Regions from separate parts of the Acinetobacter sp. ANC_7553 genome, predicted to be linked through region 2. Evidence: predicted binding sites of a transcription regulator. Region 2 holds the regulator's gene; the other holds the start of a gene.
The links. Region 2 encodes PhoB, which activates phosphate uptake and scavenging genes when phosphate is short. Its sites were predicted from a motif close to TGTCATNAANCTGTCATAA; they were not measured.

Region 1 (3,439 bases), on a different contig from region 2:
CGTTGTGGATTCATGATTTGAGAAACCCACAGTCGGTTGCCAATCCTGACATCGCCCTCAATCATCCATTAGACTTAATCATGCATGGTGCTAATCATGGTGGATTATGGCGTGTAGCATATCTCGCACGCACCGCCCTACCATTTGCCGCATTATATGGTTTTGCTGAAGAAAAACTCCCCTTCAAAAAACTTTTGTCTAAATTCCAAAAATAAGCGACATAAACAATTGATCATAAAAAAAGCGCTGATTGTTCAGCGCTTTTTTAGTCTTTAAGTATTGATTTCAATCAGGTGAACTGAAGGAACAACCAGAATAAACCACCTGACAAACAGATTGTTGCTGGCAGTGTGAAAATCCACGCTGATAAAATTGTGCGAACCATTTGGAAGTTTAAGCCCGACTTATTCGCAACCATCGTACCTGCTACAGCAGAGTTTAAAACGTGTGTTGTTGACACTGGCATACCAAAGCCATCAGCAGCAGCAATCGTTGACATTGCAACTAACTCTGCAGACATCCCCTGACCATAAGTCATGTGTTGTTTACCAATACGCTCACCAACGGTAACAACAATACGTTTCCAGCCTACCATCGTCCCTAGACCTAATGCCAATGCAGTCGCAACTTTCACCCATGTTGGAATGTATTGAAGGAATGAATCTAAGTTATCACGGTAGTTGTCCACTGTTTTTTCTTGCGCTTCAGTCATGGCAGGTAAAGCTTCTGCTTTATCTAAACGCTTGAATGCAGTCGTGCTGAGGTACATATCATTACGGAATTCAGCCACTTGATCTTCAGGAACATCTTTAATGGATGTGTAGCTTCCTACTTTTTCACCTAAATGATCCGTCAAGCTTGCCAAAGCTGGCACAACTTCAGGTGTGATTTCTTTGGTTTGGATATATGACGTGATAATTTGACGCGCTTTTTCATCTGGAATATCTTGGTGATTTGGATAAATCAAATCTGCAGTTTGAGCAGATAACTGACCAAACGTTTGGATATGTTGTTGATCTAGACTCTTGTTTAAAGAGTATGCCAAAGGCACGATCCCGATCAGAATCAACATAATCAGACCCATACCTTTTTGACCATCATTTGAGCCGTGTGCAAAACTTACACCGGTACACGTGAAAATCAAAATGGCACGAATAAGTGGCGGCGGCGGTTTATTCCCTTCTGGTGGTTGGAATAATTCCACTTGTTTCTTAAAGATTTTTTTAACCAATAAGAACAATACAGCCGCAAATGCAAAACCGATTAATGGTGAGAATAAAAGTGCTTTACCCACTTTCATCACCTGTTCCATGTCTACACCTGACGCACCATTACCTACGTTTAGGATGTAGTTCATGATGCCCACACCTAAAATCGAACCGATTAGTGTATGAGAGCTAGAAGCAGGGATACCGAGGAACCAAGTTCCTAAGTTCCATACGATTGCGGCAATCAACATGGCAAAGACCATGGCAAAACCAGCACCTGAACCGACGTTCATAATCAATTCAACAGGCAATAGCGCGATAATACCGTAGGCAACTGCACCACTTGCGACCATTACGCCAAGGAAGTTACAGAAGCCTGCCCACATTACAGCGACAGGTGCAGATAAAGCGTTGGTATAAATAACTGTTGCCACAGCATTGGCCGTGTCATGGAAACCGTTAACGAACTCGAAACCCAATGCGATAAACAATGCCGTGGCCAACATGATCACAGCATAAAGATTTAAAGCAGGCACATGAGATAAATCAGCAGCCAACTGAAAACCAATGTAAATCAAGGTTGAAACAATCAGTGTAAGGAACACTGGCATAAAGAATTTCGGCGTTGGCACGTGAACATTCGTCGACTGCATAGGCGTTGACGATTGTGCTGAATCTGAAACTGGAGTTTGATTAGAATTCATGCAAGCAGAGAAAGAGGATAAATATCCCCTCTATTGTTCAATTTAATTATTACAATTATATGACAAAGAGCTGTCATATAAGTCATCCAAACGACACTTATTTAAGAAAATTAAACTTTAAAAACAACCAATATTCAAAATTTAACAATAATAATCAGATAGTTAATACAAAACCCTCGTCTTTAATCTTTATTTCAATCGGTAATTAAATAGATGAAATAAAGATGACATCACTGTCACATTTGTTACAACGGCAGTTATTATTACATTAGATTATGACAACATGATGAAATATAGACAGTTTCAGTTTTGATAGGTTGATCATCGTAGTCGATGGATGAAATTCATCCTTAATTTTTTGGGAATAGGTTCATAAATTTTTATTTATCAGAAAAGTGGACGTAACTCTGCTAAAATATTGCACCATTATTTGTGCAGATTTTTGTGAGAGTCATTTGATGTCTACCCTCGCCACCTTAAAAGCGCTTCTTGCCAAACGTATCCTGATTATTGATGGTGCAATGGGTACCATGATCCAACGCCACAAATTGGAAGAAGCTGATTACCGTGGTGAACGTTTTGAGGATTGGGCCTACGACCTTAAGGGTAATAACGACTTATTGGTTCTAACTCAGCCACAGATTATTCAAGGCATTCATGAAGCTTATCTTGAAGCTGGTGCAGATATTATTGAAACCAACTCGTTCAATGGAACGCGTGTTTCAATGTCTGACTACCATATGGAAGATTTGGTTCCTGAGATTAACCGTGAAGCAGCTCGAATTGCCAAAGAAGCATGTAAAAAATACTCAACACCTGAAAAGCCACGTTTTGTCGCAGGCGTATTAGGACCAACGTCACGTACCACTTCAATTTCACCAAATGTAAATGATCCGGCATTCCGTAACATCACCTTTGATGAGTTAAAAGTTAACTACATTGAAGCGACTAAGGCATTGATTGAAGGTGGTGCAGACATCATCTTGATTGAAACGGTCTTCGATACCCTAAATGCCAAAGCTGCGATCTTTGCAGTGAAAGAAGTGTTTAAAGAAATTGGTTACGAACTGCCAATTATGATTTCGGGCACCATTACCGATGCATCTGGCCGTACACTCACAGGTCAAACCGCAGAAGCATTCTGGAACTCAATGCGCCATGCAGAGCCTTTATCGATTGGCTTTAACTGTGCACTTGGTGCAGATGCGATGCGTCCACACGTCAAAACCGTGTCTGACGTTGCGGATACTTTTGTTTCAGCGCATCCTAACGCAGGCTTACCAAATGCCTTCGGTGGTTATGATGAAACTCCTGAAGAAACTGCAGCATTTATTAAAGAATTTGCTGAAAGTGGCTTAATTAACATTACGGGTGGTTGTTGTGGTACGACGCCGGATCATATTCGTGCGATTGCGCAAGCGGTTGAAGGTATTGCACCGCGTCAAATCCCTGAAATTGAACCTGCATGTCGTTTAAGTGGTTTAGAGCCATTCAACATCACCAAAGATTCATTATTCGTCAACGTCG
Region 2 (3,439 bases):
GCCACTTTGTTTTTAAAATTTTTCATTGTGAATCCTTTTTTTGATTTTTATGCACCACAGCGTTGATCTGGGTCATTCATGTTCACTATAATTTTGACAATTATTATTGTCAATGTAACTATCGACCATTTTTATTGTTACTATAGGCCAATTTAGTATCTTTAGCTGATCAGTACTCTATACTGACCGCAGCATAACACTTTTATAAAAAGACTCGAATTGCTATGAACCCAGAGAACCTCACTCCATCAGAACACGAGCAAGCGATTGAAAAGCCTCCCGCAAAAGAGCGTCAATTTAAAGGGATGTCCTTAACTGAACGCAAACAAGCACGCCGTGAGAAACTTATTGAAGCGGGTATTGAAGCATATGGAACTCATGGTTTTTTCTCAGTAACCGTTAAAGATATTTGCACACAAGCGAAATTAACTGAACGTTACTTTTATGAATCTTTTAAGAAAAGTGAAAACTTATTCCAAACGATCTTTTTAGAACTGATTGAGAAGCTTCAACAAACATTAATGCAAGCTATTATGAAAGCCTCTCCTGAGCCTCTAAACATGATTGATGCAGGTCTAAATGCGTTCTTTAGTTTTTTAGAAGATGATCCGCGTACCGCTCGGATTATTTATATTGATGCAATGCTCGTCCAAGAACTTCATAATCATGCAACCATTCAAGAAACAATGGGCCGTTTCGACCGAATGATTCATGCCTTTGTCACATTAATGATGCCACATACCCATCTCACTGAAAAAGAGATCTCCTTGATTGCAACTGGTCTAAATGGCTATGTCACTCAAGTTGCTGTTCGCTGGGTAGTAGGTGGTTTTAAACTTCCACGTGCTGAGGTCGTTCAGGCATGTAAAACCGTTTTTCTCGCCCTATTGAATGATCTAATGAAAAAGTAGCATCAAATTAAGATGAAGAAATTGTGACAAATCGTAAGTAAATTTAAGATATTGATTTAATTTCAAATTAATAAATATCAATGAGCCAAAATATCAGCCTAATTGTCACAAAACATTGCTATATTTAACTTCGATTTCCATCTTGCAATGATACTGTCATAATTAATCTTTGTAATAAGCCTGTCATAAATATAAAACGGTTCACCGTTCATCATAGGATATTGCGTTGTGAAAGATGACTACATTTTAATTGTCGACGACGAGCTCCCAATTCGGGAAATGATCCATACTTCTTTAGATATGGCAGGCTTTCAATGCTTGGAAGCAGAAGATGCGAAACAAGCACATCAAATGATTGTTGATCAACGTCCAGCGCTTATCCTACTCGACTGGATGTTACCGGGTGGCGTGAGTGGCGTAGATTTGTGTCGTCGCCTTAAGCGTGATGAAACACTTTCCGAAATTCCAGTCATTATGTTGACTGCGCGTGGCGAAGAAGACCATAAAGTTCAAGGTCTTGATGCTGGAGCAGATGACTATATGACGAAACCATTTTCAACACGTGAGTTGGTATCCCGTATTAAAGCGGTGTTAAGACGTGCAAATGCGTTAAATGGCGAAAAAACCATTGATGCAAATGGCTTAATTCTTGACCCAGTAAGCCAACGTGTCAGCTATAATCAAAATATTCTTGATATGGGGCCAACAGAATATCGTCTATTGGCATTCTTTATGACTCATCCAGAACGTGCCTATACCCGTGCTCAATTACTTGATCAGGTATGGGGTGGAAATGTGTATATTGAAGACAGAACCATCGACGTCCATATCCGTCGCTTACGTAAGGTGCTCGAACCTTATGGTGCAGACCGTTATGTTCAAACTGTGCGTGGTACTGGCTATCGTTTTTCAACACGAGCTGATGTTGCTTTAGGTTAATTTAGATTTTATGTACGAACCCTACCCCGTCCCAGAATTGGCACGTGAACATCAAAAGTTTCTATATAGCAGTTTATGGACTTTTGCCAAGCAAGACTTACGTTTACTGGTATTTCTACTGATTATTGCGGGCTGTATCGGGTTAGGGATTGGCTATCTTTGGATATGCTTAGGCATTGCCTGTCTCATATTTTTTGGTATCCAATTACGCTCATTATATTTAGTCAATGATTGGATTTCGAATCGTCCTTACGATGTACCACCAAATTTAAATGGAATCTGGGGGGCATTACTGTTCAATGTATATCGGGCTCAACGCCAAGAACGTATTGTTCAGTCTGAAATGGTTGGACTGATCGATCGAACTCAATCTTCTCTCGTGGCTTTATCAGAAGCGATTATTCTTACGGATGATTCCCATCAAATCGAATGGTGGAATCCTGCTGCGGAAAAGTTATTTGGCATTCAAGCTGTTGATCGTGGCCGCAACCTGCTCACGATTATTCGCCAGCCAGATTTTATTGAATATTTTCATAATACCCATCAAGCACCAGATGGTGTAAAAATTAAATTGGTGAACCATGATAATAAGTACGCGCAAATCAAACTGACTCGCTTTGGCAATGAAAGTCGCCTCTTAGTTGCGCACGACATTACGCGTATGAAAAATCTCGAGCAAATGCGTTCAGATTTTGTTGACAATATTTCACATGAATTAAGAACACCACTCACAGTGTTAAGTGGGTATATCGAAACATTCACAGATCAAGAAGATATCAATCCGCGTTGGAAACGTGCCTTTGAACAAATGCAATCGCAAACTAAACGCATGAATGCATTGGTCAATGATCTTTTGCTTTTGTCTCGTTTAGAAAATGAAAAACAAATTGCGAAAAATCAAATTATCGAAATGCCAAGTTTAATGAACCATCTGTTTGATGATGCGCAAGCTTACAATATTGATTATGGTCATACACTTAACCTTGATATAGACAGCCACTGTGACTTAATTGGTTCAGATATGGAATTGGCGAGTGCATTTAGCAACTTAATTACCAATGCCATAAAGTACACCCCGAAAGGTGGCACCATCACCATCGGCTGGCATGATGATGGAGAACGTGGCTATTTTTCTGTTCAGGATACTGGTATTGGAATTGATCCAAAACACTTACCGCGTTTAACTGAGCGTTTTTATCGTGTGGATAGTGCACGCAGTCGTCAAACAGGTGGTACTGGTTTAGGCCTTGCCATCGTTAAGCACGTACTTATGCAACATGGCGCACATATTGAAATCGAGTCGAAAGAAAACGAAGGCTCTACATTTATTGCCGTGTTTCCCAAAGAACGCTTGTATAAAATGCACGAATAAAAAAAAGCGCCTTAGGCGCTTTTCTTATTCAAAAGATATACTCAAATAAGATGACCCAACGCTTCACCCATTACTACAGTTGAGTTCGCCTTAAATGCTTGGTCCCATTGCATTTTATCTTTCTCAAACAAAACTACAGCCGTTGAACCCAAATAAAAACGTCCGAGCTCATCACCTTTTTCAAGTTTCATCGCATGATGGTTCAGCTCTAAGCGAC

Region 1: AC1M9I_RS02245 (inorganic phosphate transporter) is a predicted target of PhoB. The motif match lies at 2,186-2,204, and genes of this name have one in related genera.

What each region holds. Positions count from the first base shown of each region.
Region 1 covers NZ_JBWYIV010000002.1:110,526-113,964, reverse strand. Annotated here, with positions in the region: gene AC1M9I_RS02250 (hypothetical protein) at 1-215, shown strand, start outside; gene AC1M9I_RS02245 (inorganic phosphate transporter) at 290-1,912, opposite strand; gene metH (methionine synthase) at 2,371-3,439, shown strand, end outside.
Region 2 covers NZ_JBWYIV010000012.1:75,603-79,041, reverse strand. Annotated here, with positions in the region: gene AC1M9I_RS10735 (SDR family NAD(P)-dependent oxidoreductase) at 1-26, opposite strand, end outside; gene AC1M9I_RS10730 (TetR/AcrR family transcriptional regulator) at 225-911, shown strand; gene phoB (phosphate regulon transcriptional regulator PhoB) at 1,140-1,850, shown strand; gene phoR (phosphate regulon sensor histidine kinase PhoR) at 1,861-3,222, shown strand; gene asd (archaetidylserine decarboxylase) at 3,264-3,439, opposite strand, start outside.